One region of the Pseudoalteromonas sp. AOP31-A2-14 genome, then DNA from elsewhere that is predicted to be linked to it. Evidence: predicted binding sites of a transcription regulator. Region 1 holds the regulator's gene; each other region holds the start of a gene.
What was found. The regulator sigma-54, encoded in region 1, starts transcription at its own class of promoters, with help from an activator protein. The targets are predictions, from matches to a motif close to GTTGGCACGNNNNTNGNNT.

Region 1 (3,209 bases):
TATGCAGCAACAGCTTATTAGCGCCGAAAAAGATGAAAACTCTGACGACCGAGTACACACCATTTTAGTGCCTATAAACAGCAAAAAAGATAACGAAAAAGGCCAACCATGAGCACTTTAAAAGCAGAATTTTTAGCAAAAAGCTATAAAGGCCGCGAAGTCGTAAAAAATGTCGGTCTTGAAGTCAGTGCAGGTAGTATTGTTGGCTTACTTGGCCCAAATGGTGCGGGTAAAACCACCACTTTTTATATGATTGTTGGTTTAGTTCCAAGTGATAAAGGGCGTATTACTATTGATGAGCAAGACATAACGCTACTACCAATGCACAGCCGCGCACGCTTAGGAATTGGCTATTTACCACAAGAATCATCAATTTTTCGTAAACTCACCGTTTACCAAAATTTAATGGCAATTTTAGAAACTCGTAAAGAACTAAAAAAGACTGAACGCGAAGAGGTACTAAATGAATTACTTGACGAACTAAGTATTCAACACATTCGTGATAGCCAAGGCATGGCATTGTCTGGTGGTGAACGCCGCCGGGTAGAAATAGCTCGCGCATTAGCAGCCAATCCTAAATTTATTCTTTTAGATGAGCCTTTTGCTGGTGTTGACCCTATTTCAGTGTTAGATATAAAGAAGATTATTGAACACCTTAAAAACCGAGGTATAGGCGTACTTATTACTGATCACAATGTACGAGAAACCCTTGATGTTTGTGAAAAAGCCTACATTGTTTCTCATGGGGAGCTAATTGCATCTGGCACTCCTGAAAACGTATTAAATAATAAAACAGTGCGCGATGTTTACCTAGGTGAACAGTTTAGACTCTAAATCGACTAGCATCTGCTAGTATTAATTATGACAACATTTTAAAAAGGATTGTTAGAGATACATGAGGCAATCATTACAGCTGCGCATGGGCCAGCAACTTACAATGACACCACAGCTGCAACAAGCGATACGCCTGCTGCAACTTAGTACATTGGATCTCCAGCAAGAAATACAAGAAGCGCTAGATAGCAACCCATTACTTGAGGTTGAAGAACAAAATTTTAGTGACGAAAATGCTGGTAAAAATGAACAAAAGCAAGATACAGATGATGTCACGGTTAGCGCTTCGCCAGACGAAACCTCAAGCGAATACGAACAAGAAAGCTCAGAAGCATTAACTAAAGAAACCGTGAGTGACGAAATGGCAATGGACGTTACGTGGGATGAGTACATGAGTGCAGCCCCTAATTCGTCATCAGGGCCAATGCCTGAAGATGAATCTATTTATCAAGGTGCATCAACAGAAACACTGCACGAATATTTAATGTGGCAACTACAGTTAACGCCATTTAGTCCCACTGATGAGGCGATCGCTTTAGCTATTGTTGAAGGCATCGATGAATCAGGTATTTTAACCGTTAGTTGTGAAGACTTATTAGAAAGCTTGAATCAAGGCGGCGAAGAAGAAATAGAACTTGATGAAATACAAGCTGTGTTAAAGAGAATTCAACTTTTTGACCCAATCGGCATCGGCGCACGCAGCTTACCTGAATGCCTATGTATTCAACTAAATCAATTTGATCCCGCAACCCCTTGGATTAGCGAGACAAAAAAGGTTCTAACTGATCATATCGATTTATTAGCCAGTCGTGATTACCGTACTTTAATGAAAAAGACTAAGCTTAAAGAAGACGAGCTTAAAGAGGTTATGACGCTCATTCACAGTCTCAATCCCAAGCCGGCTGATACCATTGTGCGTGAAGAATCTGAGTACGTTATTCCTGATGTGTCAGTGAAGAAAATAAAAGGCCGCTGGATAGTTGAGCTTAACCCCGACAGCATGCCAAAAATTCGTGTAAACAGCCAGTATGCGGCAATGTCTCGCTCTGTTAAATCAAGCAGTGACAGCCAGTTCATTCGCTCTCATCTGCAAGAAGCCAAATGGTTTATTAAAAGCTTAGAAAGCCGTAACGATACTTTATTAAAAGTAACTAACTGCATTGTGCAGCAACAACAAGGTTTTTTTGAACATGGACCCGAAGCTATGCGCCCAATGGTTTTAAATGATGTAGCTGAAATGGTGGAAATGCATGAGTCAACAATTTCGCGAGTAACTACGCAAAAATATATGCATACTCCACGCGGTATTTTTGAGTTGAAATACTTTTTTTCAAGTCATGTAAGCACCGAAAATGGGGGGGAATGCTCATCAACAGCTATTCGTGCTCTGATCAAAAAGCTAGTCAGCGCAGAAAACTCAGCGAAACCGTTGAGTGATAGCAAAATAGCAGATATATTGGCAGAGCAAGGAATAAAAGTGGCTAGACGCACCATTGCAAAATACCGCGAGTCGCTTGCTATTCCACCATCGAACCAAAGAAAAAGTTTGATTTAAGGCGTTAACACACAGAAGGAAAATGCTTATGCAATTAAATTTAACGGGTCGCCATGTAGATATTACTGATTCATTAAGAGACTATGTAAATAGTAAATTTGCGAAGCTAGAAAGGCACTTTGATCATATAAACAATGTGCATGTCATTCTTGATGTAGTAAAACTAAAGCAAAAAGCAGAAGCCACTTTACATGTCAGTGGCGCGGAGTTGTTCGCTTCGACACAGCACCAAGACATGTACGCCGCGATTGACGGACTTATAAATAAACTAGACCGCCAAGTAATCAAACACAAAGAGAAGATTGCTCGACATTAATCCTATGAAATTAAGCTCACTTACTTGTCAGGACTGCAGTAAAGCTGCGGTCCTTTTTAATAGCAAAAAACGCATTATTGAATTCATAAGCCAGCTAGCCCACGAGCAGTTACCGCATTTAGTCCAGCAAGATATACTTAATGCGCTGTTGACTCGCGAAAAGTTGGGGAGTACAGGTATAGGTAAAGGTATTGCTATTCCTCATGGCCGAATGAATGGTATTGATAGTCCTTTAGCGCTTGTGCTAGTGAGTAAATCACCCATTAATTTTGATGCTATCGATAATCGCCCTGTTGATATATTTGTCGCACTCATCGTCCCTGACGGTGATAGTGAGCTGCACTTAAAGACGCTAGCCGCCATTGCTGATAAACTAAACAATAAAGAGTTTTGCAAACAATTACGTAGCGCAAAAACGGACCAAGATTTATTTAATGTAATTGATGCACAATAAAGGAGACTAGTAATGGAGTTAATTATCGTCAGCGGCCGCTCAGGCTCAGG
Region 2 (3,209 bases), 440 kb from region 1:
GATTTAATTGGTTAGGACAAAGTCACCAATTAATGTTTGGCTATAATAACCAAGAGCAAGACTTTTCGACGCCTTATTATCCAGGACAAGAAGAGTCAATGATCATTGGCGACTTTACAGCTGCCGATTACAACTACCCAAAACCAACTTGGCAATCCACACCGGCCTATGGCTCATACGGTACTACCGAACAAGATGCTCTATATTTTTCCTCACAGCTTAATATAACTAATTCGTTATCAGTTATTTTAGGCAGCCGACTAAATCAATGGCAAACTGACCAAGATAACTTTGGCAGTAAGCACAACTATGAACTAGATAACGAGCTTACCAATTACCTCGGCACCACTTACGCTTTAACAGATAACTGGGCGCTCTATGCTAACTATACCGATATATTCACACCTCAAAGTCAAATTGACCAAGATGGTAATTATCTCGATCCTATTCTAGGTAAAAACTATGAAATTGGCATCAAAGCATCACTGCTAAACGAACGCTTAGATGTTTCTTTGTCTGGTTTTGAAATTCATCAAGATAATCTCGGCCAATATACCGGCGAGACTATTCCCGAGACTTTGCAGGCTATTTATCAACCTATTGATGGCACTGTAACCGAAGGTTATGAATTAGAGCTCAATGGTACATTTAACGACAATTGGAATGGTTATTTTGGCTATACCCGCAGCGAAGGGGAAACGCCTGAGGGCGAGCTTTTAAATACCACCAATCCGAAAGATCAATTTAAGCTATTTACAACCTATAAACTCACTAATAGTTTAGAAGGACTAAAGCTAGGTGCTGGTTATCGCTGGCAAAGCCGCAGTTTTGATGAGGTTACAAACCCAGTACAGGGAAAGGTTGAAGTAGAACAAGCAAGCTATGGCATTGCCAGCTTTATGGCAAGCTATCAAATAAACTCACAAATAGCGGTTAGCTTTAATGTTGATAACCTATTTGATAAAACCTATTACAGCCAAATTGGTTTTTACAATCAATACCGTTATGGCAGCCCACGTAAGTTTACATTGCAACTAGACTACAATTTATAAAAACAAAAAAAAGCAGCTTAATTAAGCTGCTTTTTCGTTTGTAGTGTCGTATGAGTTATTTACGAATTACTGAACTTTTGAAAACTCTTCTTTAGATAACTCACCATTTTTGTCAGTATCTAAATCAGCAAATATTTTAACAAGTTGCGTATTTACTGACGCTTCTTCTTGCGTGATAGCACCATCGCCATCAGTATCAAAAGAATCAAAGCTTACGCCAGCGGCAAAAGCTGAAGATGATGCAAGTGCGATTAGTGCTAGAGCTGTGTTAATACGTTTCATAATAAGTATCCTATTTAAATTTTAACAATATTTAATTAAAGAAATCCTTTTCAGAGATCCCAGTGAGAGAAAACTAGACTTTTGAAAACTCTTCTTTCGATAGCTCACCACTTTGGTCTGTATCAAGGTCAGCAAAGTTATTCATAAGTTCTGCATCTACTGCCGCTTCGCTTTGGCTAATTACGCCGTTTCCGTCTACATCAAGTGTGTCGAAATCAGTTGCAGCAAACGCTGCAGATGAACAAGCAACAGCGATTAGTGCTAACGCTTTATTTAATCTATTCATAAAATTACCCCCTCAATGTACTATCAAAAGAATTAGCTTATTTAACTAATAAAGTAGTTTTAACTTCCTTGTTATCCTCTTTCGTAAACTCCCTTGTCTACTTAGGTTGTCTTTGGCAACTCAGGATGGGTAACTTTTAATTAAGCTTCTGAAAATTCTTCTTTTGATAACTCACCATTTTGGTCAGTATCAAGCTCTGTAAACATGCTCATTAGCTCTGCATCTATTGATGCTTCACTTTGGCTAATTGATCCACTACCATCAACATCAAGTGTGTCGAAATCAGTTGCAGCAAACGCTGCAGATGAAGAAGCTAGGGCGATAAGTGCAAACGTTTTGTTTAATGTGTTCATAATCTATTCCTTCAAATTGTATGTTTGTAATTAAGTTCTTAATGGTTAATTACTTTTTCATTAAGTTCGAACTAACTATTACAACTTCGATGCCAACATTTAAAAATTAAACAATTTCAACATGTTAAATGGTTATTTTGAATGAACAAAGATTTTAAAACGGATTTACTGTTTCTTTTTAGCAACACGATTGCTAGGGATAAATTAAAAGATATAAATATCAAGTTGTTATGTTTTTTATAAATAACACAAAAATGATTTCTTGCAGGCGGCTATGTGCTTTTAAAGGGTGTGCTCGGCTTAACTTAAAATGCTTAATAAAAATAGTTATGATAAATTCAATTACTTTTTTATGCATAACACAATGATTTATATATAGTAATTTTTAATTTGGTGAATATTAGTAAATTATTTTTTTAAATTAGAAAAAGAAACCACTATTTGTTGCCAGTAAGCGAAACCCACCGCTTACCTGCACTAAAAAACTCTCAATTTTACACTTCAATGATCACCTTCGTTTTACGAATTAGTAATGAAACACAGTTCATGTGACTGGTGGTGCATTTCTTCAGCCTTATAAAGTAGTAGGTTTAGTCTGTAAAAATATAATCACAGGCCGAAGTGTTACTTGCGTCATAACAATTTTACAATAGGTCTCTTTTTTCATCACGCGAAAGCATTATCGATAACCCCATCAACAACCAGTTATTTTTTACAGCAATGGAGAAAAAGCACAACATATGGCAACTCGACAGTGATGCAATAAAAGCCTCTTCTAGATCGAATTTTTCTTCAGTGGCACTCTATCTGAAGAAGAAGATGCATCAACACTTACTGCATATTCAGATATAAGTACCTCCTATTATAAATATTAAATCACTAACGAAAATGCTTAACCATATTAATTGCACTCCATAGGCAAGGCGTTGATACAACCCGGTATTCTTGTCGCTTAAAAGCTCTTGCCAGAAAAATTACTAAATAGCCGCTGAGACCGACACTCAAGATTAATAAAACGCTAAAGCAATGCTGGCATAGTCATTCATAGGGACATAAACATTCATAGGGACATAAAACAAAGATAACAACATGATAGCCCTGTCCCTAGCGTGATTTTGACAACTCAAGGTAGGTATTTTTTGGGGCTCGGCACCCAAATAAAAAAGTAAACCTAAGGGGTCGTTATTAATAAGTGGGGGTAATTTTTCTATAGGAAAAATTTTGCGTCTAGTTCGC
Region 3 (3,209 bases), 1.9 Mb from region 1:
GACGGTGATTGCACTGAGCTTTTCATAACTGATACAGGTCTTAAAGGTGCTAAAGGGGCAAAAACAAACGAAGGAAAGGATGTTGACTACTGCTGGGGTCGGTAGTTTTAATTACTCTTTTTGGCACTTATCAGTTGATTTAATACGAATTCTACCCGTTTGACTTATAGACAAAGCTAGCCCTTCGAGGCTGGCTTTGTTGTTTGGGCAATATATAAAAGTCCCATTTTGAAAGCCATTTAATGACCCATCAGGGCGAAAGGTTATTGCGTTTCGAGGGTATTCAAGGCTATCTGAACTGTGCACCTTTTCAAATGTACTTAAAAGCAGTTCGTCGTGCTCTAACGTTGTTGACTTATCGTGATCAATAAAAAGTGACATTTTTTTATCCCACTTACCCTCAGTGCATTGACCATTTTTTAGTGCGCATAGAGTAACATAAGTACTATTTTCAACAGCATATAAGCGACCGTAGTTGATATTTCTGTGCAGGAGATTAACATGATTTTCTAATCTGTTTTTAGCTAAAAAGTTAGGGTAAAACCACATTGATAGCTGACTAATAATGCTTACTATAACCAGAGCAACCATTAGTTCCAGAAGGGTAGCTCCATTGAGTTTTAGTATTGATAATTTCATCCTTGAAATCCTGAACTAACAATTTATTAATTCAGTCTAGTAAATGATAGCTATATGACAACTGTATTTTGTTTGTTTTTTAATCGCACGTGTTGTTGGTATCACCAACATAAAAAGCAGTCCCTGATACTGATACGCTCAATGCTTTATTATTATCATTACTTGTGCAATAAATAAAACCGGTAAAACCACTAATGCTGGCTAAGCTTGTTGTGATACGACCGCTGGTGTTAAAGCGAAGGCTGCTATCACCAGAAAAACTTATTTTGTCATTAGAGGGTGAGTTCGACATTACACGTAGTAGGCTGTCGCCTGAGCTATCATAACGACCATTGCTATTAGCATCTATAAATAAAATAACGGTATTCGTTGAGTCTCACTTACTTTGACATGTTAGGTTGGTGTTGCTTGAAGCTGGGTTTGGCGCGGGGCATACAATTACAATCTCATCGGTACTTGCTGCTTGAGCTCGGGCATAAGAAATATTTCTTTTTAACTCTAATAAAAAGTTTTCGGCGCGGTTTTCCTCTAGCATGTCGCTGCTATTCCACAATGCTATAGTGGCGATAATACTGGCAATAGCTACAGTAACCATTAACTCTAGTATAGTGAACCCGTGTTGTTTTACTTTCATATACATCTTATTGACTACTCATTACCTTAGTATAGCTATTTTTATTAGCATAATCATAGCATGGCAGATTGTTTTATCACCGTAATACAATCACTTTGTTTGCTATGAGCCTTATGATTGTCTAAAATCGAGGCAACTGTAGCTTTAAAAAGTAATTAATATGAAAAAAATAGAAGCAATCATAAAACCATTTAAATTAGACGACGTTCGTGAAGCACTGTCAGATGTGGGCATCACAGGAATGACGGTCAGTGAAGTTAAAGGTTTTGGTCGTCAAAAAGGCCATACAGAATTATACCGTGGTGCGGAGTACATGGTTGATTTTTTACCTAAAGTTAAGCTTGATATCGTATTAGGTGACGAGGACGTAGAGCGTGCTATAGATGTGATAGTTAAAACCGCGCAAACAGGAAAAATTGGTGATGGTAAAATATTTGTCACAGAAGTTGAGCGTGTCGTGCGTATCCGTACAGCGGAAGAAGATGAAGATGCAATTTAAGTTGTTCTTTAAGTAATCAAGCACAAAAAAAAGGCGCTAACTTATTAAAGTAGCGCCTTTTTTGTTTGCCCAGCGAAGCTGGCAAACCCGATAGGCTGAAAGATGCCTTATCACCCTGACTAAGGGGAAGATAATCTGAATGGCAAGGGCGTCACTGGCCAACGGTGGGGTCTGAAGGAAGCCATAAGAAGTTAGAGGTACACAACTAACCGTAACCTGTTTCGGCAGTATTGGTGGGTCAGCGTGCAAAATAGCGCAACGCCCTATACTTAGTCAGACCAATACTGTGCTTGAGGGTGGGATTTCTAACAGGGAGCCAGTGCAGTAACTGGGGAAGCCTGGCATCTAAACTTAATGAGAGTAAGTGGCCTAAATTCAAGGTGAAAGCCAAGATTTAGTGTCGGTGTGAGGTGGCAGATGAACCCGTAGTAGTGAGTAAGGCTAGGCCGATGAAAGCCAGTAATGGTGTGGAGGGGAAAACCAAGCCGACCATCAACATTATGTTTGATGGGGTCAACTTTAGCCAAAAGCTTTAATTGATTGCGAAGGGGGGAAGTATTCTTTAAGCGTATGAAAGACGGGAACTTTTGTTTATCGGCTCACAAGTATTTCGACGGAAATAGCCAAAATATGACGGCCAAACAGGAATGTAGACGCTGAGAATTGAAGGGCGAGCAATGGAGTAATGACTGACCACTTAGGCAGATTGCCAAAAAAGGCTAGCACACCTAATGTCATCATGAAGAATCAGCGATAAGTAGAGTGACACGAGCAGACATACCGCAAGCAAAGGCAGAAAATGACAGTTTACTACAGCTTGTACGGACAATTATTAGACATTAATAACCTGTACAAGGGATTCAAAAAAGTGAAAGCAGCTAAAGGAGCGGCCGGAATAGATAGGCAGACCGTAGGCGCATTCGCCCTGAATTTAGAAGCAAACTTAAAACAACTGCAACTTGAGCTGCAAACCAAGCAATATAGGGCACAACCTGTCAAACGGGTGGAAATACCCAAAGATGATGGCGGTGTCAGAATGCTAGGTATCCCCGCAGTTCGAGACCGAATAGTGCAACAAACACTATTGAACATACTCCAACCGATATTCGACATCGACTTTCACCCATCGAGTTATGGGTATAGGCCGAAACGAAGCTGTCATGACGCTATCAGTAAAGCAAGTGTATTTATCCGTAAATACCATCGCGACTGGGTCGTAGACATGGATTTGTCGAAGTGTTTTGACCTGCTTGATCATGCTTTGATAATTAGGAGTGTTAGACGCAAAGTGACGGACGGTAGTATTTTAAAACTGATTAATCAGTTCTTAAAAAGCGGAGTAATGATAGGTGAACACTGGGAGGCTAGTACGATAGGAAGCCCACAAGGTGGCGTAATTAGCCCGTTATTGGCCAATATCTACCTAGATGCTTTCGA
Region 4 (3,209 bases), 2.3 Mb from region 1:
ACCTCGGTTATTCCATACAAAGCCACCTTCGCTCATGAGAACGCCACTTCCAAACTCCCAGTAGATACTTTGAATAAAGCTAACTAATTGCCCGTTTTTATCTCTAGCTGCCATCCAAACAGTATCACCGGGTTCGGTACTAAAAGGCCAGTTTTTAGCTTGGCTCATATCTATATTATTAGCTAATTTGGTTAATTGTTCTTTAGTTAGTGCATTTTCGTAAGCTGCGCCCACTATGTCAGGATCAGCCCATAAGGATGGACGGTGAGTAAAGCTTTGCTTTGTCGCTTCGACAATTAAGTGAGCCCAATCAGCCTCGGTTTTTGCTAAGTGCTTTAGCTGGTCAACCGCACCTAGTATTTGTAACGAATGAACGCCTTGAGTTGGAGCAGGTAAATTGTAGCAATCTATCCCTGAAATATTCATAGTCAGAGGAGTGACAACAGTCGCTTGTGTATTCATAATATCCTCAGCGGTCATAACGCTTCCTTGGGCCGCTAAGTCTTTGATAAATGAGTCAGCAAGCGGACCTTGGTAGAAGGCATCTAACCCTTGTTGCGCTAACTGTTCTAATGTATCTGCAAGCTTTGGATTATTAAATTGCTGACCAGCATGCAGAGGTTTACCGTTAGGAATATATAGGTCTCTAAATGCTTTGTTAGTGCCATCAGTTTGTGCAAGCTTTTCACAGGCAGTTTGTAAGCTTTTAGTAACAATAAAACCATTGCGGGCAAGTTCAATAGCGGGGGCTAAAATCCGTGTTAAAGGTAATTGAGCATTTTTGTCAATGTGTAGCGCTTTTTGCCAACCTCTGATTGTGCCTGCTTGAGTTAGTGCGCTTAAACCACCGCGCTCAGGAATTTGGGTTAGATCTTTATAAGCACTGATATCACTTACTGCGCGCCCGCAGGCATCAATAGCGATAGGTGAAGTGGCCTTCGGATTATCTATTAGCCAAAATCCATCTCCAGCAATGGAGTTCATATGTGGGTATACCACACTAATTACAGCAGCGGCTGCGACCATGGCCTCAGTGGCGGTTCCGCCTTCTTTAAGTATATTTATACCTGCCTGGGTGGCCGAAAAGTGTGGGGCGGTAAATGCAATATTTTGTGTACTCATACAATTATGCTCTACTTTAGTTGTGTGTGAATCAGTTGTATGCAAGCTAATAAACTTTTATCGTTACCATGACTCATCATTAGCGAAAAGCCATAGGGGGCGCCATTTGCTAAACATGGCATTGGAATATGCACTTGCGCTGAGCGGCTCAAGCCTGCAATAGCCGATAATGTAATTATTTGCATGCGTAAAGCGTTTGTATCCGCTCCCAACAAGGGTGCTGTTGTCGGTGTAGTGGGTAAAAACAAACAGCTTTTAGAATCTAAGTTATTAGCAACTAATGCTTGCCAGTGCTGTTGTACTTTTTTAGCTTCACGCTCTTCTTGTTCAGTTAATGATAGTGCCATGGTAAAGCGTGCTTGAATAGCCGGAGCAAAGTGTGAAAGTCTCTTAGGTTGCTCTAGCCAATCTCGATACGTGTGAGCAATAGAGCGGCCTTGTAATACTCGAAACGCATCACTAAGTTCGGTAAATATTTGTTTACTCGGTACACTAAAACGCTTGTGTTTAGAGAACTGTTTTTTTGTGAGAGCCAACGAGTTCAGTAATGTGGCTTCTAATGAAGGATCAACGAGCTCAAGTAACTCATCCGCTATTACCAAGGTATTAACCGGATTGATAGGTTGCTTAGGTAATAAAACATCGCCTACCTCTTTAAGTAGTTCTGCGCTTGAGGTAAACCATCCAATAGTGTCAAATGGCGCTGCTAGAGGTATTAACCCATCTTTTGCAATAACATCGTGGCTTGGTCTAATACCGAATAAACCACAGTAACTAGCCGGAATTCGTATTGAGCCACCTGTATCAGTCCCCAGTCCTATATCTGCTAAATCTTTCGCGACTGCGGCAGCAGACCCCATGCTCGAACCACCACAAGCATGGCCTGCCAGCTTAGGATTTTGAGCTGCACCGTAATGTATATTATTACCTTCTAGACTATATGCTAGCTCATCCGTGTGGGTGAAACTTTGGAAGTTACAACCTTGTAGCATTAGTTTTTCAACACAAGAAGCTGTGCTTAGCATGGGGGCTGCATTTTCAAACCAATGAGGGTTACCTGCGCTATTACGCTCATTTTTTACAGCAAAAACATCTTTAACCGCTAAGCGTTTATTGGCTAATAATCCTTGTTGGGTTATTTGCCAGTTTTTTGGGCCATGATCGCAAAAAATGCCGATGTGATTATTGCTTGTTTTTATGCTCATGTTAAAACTCGTTACTTGGTGAAGTTGAGAGAATCGTGTATATGCATTGTTGTTTGTACAAAAGAGATAAATGTCATTTTATATTTGCAAAACAGCATCGCTTTGAGTTCTAAAGCGCGCTCTATGCTTGATTTTGAAGTTGAGTATTTATCTTTTTAGTGAACGTCATTGCTAGTCATTAAGCAAAAGCAGTGCCATAACTATTATGTTGTCCGATTGGTCAGCTTTTATTGGCTCCGCAAGGAACTCATATAATAATAAACCGAAAATGAAGGGTTAAATTAGGTAAAAACGGCCTAATTTGGTGCGCCTTTGCACCAAGTTAGTTCTCTTGTTTATGAGGACTGTGGATTATATAAGTGATTTTTTGCTGATCAATACACCATTAACATCAGCATAAATCCAATCACCTTCATTAATTGTTGTACTTAACATATTTACAGGTTGGTTTTTATCACCAAAACTTCTTTTATCAGTACAGCGAGGGGTGGAACCTAACGCCATTACAGGTAATTCTAAAGTTGTTAGAATTTCTATGTCACGACAACACCCATTGATAATAACCCCTTCCCAACCATTACTTAGCGCGCGCTCGGCCATAATATCACCAATAAAAGCAAGCGTTTACTGGCAAACCCATCAATAATCAGTACTTTTGCAGTACCGTCTTGGTGAAGTATGTCAGCAGCAAGAGAATTGTCATCAGGGCAAGTGACGGTGATAGCTTGCCCGCAGAAGTGTTTGTTTTTCCCAAAATGGTAAAGGCCACTATCCATAACTTGGACGTGGTCACGGTGATCATCATATAAATCTGGAGTCGTAAATTTTAGCATTGTATTTGCTCACTTTGAGTAGGAATAGTTAGACCGAGCCCTTTTAGGA

Region 2: a site for sigma-54 is predicted at 2,052-2,070, ahead of ACT3S9_RS00095 (EF-hand domain-containing protein). Genes of this name have one in related genera too.
Region 3: a site for sigma-54 is predicted at 1,317-1,335, ahead of ACT3S9_RS10975 (P-II family nitrogen regulator). Genes of this name have one in related genera too.
Region 4: a site for sigma-54 is predicted at 2,508-2,526, ahead of ACT3S9_RS12710 (amidase family protein). Genes of this name have one in related genera too.

Annotation. Positions count from the first base shown of each region.
Region 1 covers NZ_JBQSXI010000001.1:459,275-462,483, reverse strand. Annotated here, with positions in the region: gene lptA (lipopolysaccharide transport periplasmic protein LptA) at 1-112, shown strand, start outside; gene lptB (LPS export ABC transporter ATP-binding protein) at 109-834, shown strand; gene ACT3S9_RS02120 (RNA polymerase factor sigma-54) at 896-2,389, shown strand; gene hpf (ribosome hibernation promoting factor) at 2,418-2,705, shown strand; gene ACT3S9_RS02110 (PTS sugar transporter subunit IIA) at 2,710-3,159, shown strand; gene rapZ (RNase adapter RapZ) at 3,172-3,209, shown strand, end outside.
Region 2 covers NZ_JBQSXI010000001.1:21,907-25,115, reverse strand. Annotated here, with positions in the region: gene ACT3S9_RS00110 (TonB-dependent siderophore receptor) at 1-1,052, shown strand, start outside; gene ACT3S9_RS00105 (EF-hand domain-containing protein) at 1,119-1,334, opposite strand; gene ACT3S9_RS00100 (calmodulin) at 1,408-1,620, opposite strand; gene ACT3S9_RS00095 (EF-hand domain-containing protein) at 1,761-1,973, opposite strand.
Region 3 covers NZ_JBQSXI010000001.1:2,373,855-2,377,063, reverse strand. Annotated here, with positions in the region: gene ACT3S9_RS10990 (type IV pilin protein) at 1-105, shown strand, start outside; gene ACT3S9_RS10985 (GspH/FimT family pseudopilin) at 112-639, opposite strand; partial or broken gene ACT3S9_RS10980 (GspH/FimT family pseudopilin) at 719-1,273, opposite strand; gene ACT3S9_RS10975 (P-II family nitrogen regulator) at 1,434-1,772, shown strand; gene ltrA (group II intron reverse transcriptase/maturase) at 2,572-3,209, shown strand, end outside.
Region 4 covers NZ_JBQSXI010000001.1:2,755,539-2,758,747, reverse strand. Annotated here, with positions in the region: gene ACT3S9_RS12715 (gamma-glutamyltransferase family protein) at 1-1,122, opposite strand, end outside; gene ACT3S9_RS12710 (amidase family protein) at 1,134-2,327, opposite strand; partial or broken gene ACT3S9_RS12705 (putative 4-hydroxy-4-methyl-2-oxoglutarate aldolase) at 2,679-3,160, opposite strand; gene ACT3S9_RS12700 (TetR/AcrR family transcriptional regulator) at 3,154-3,209, opposite strand, start outside.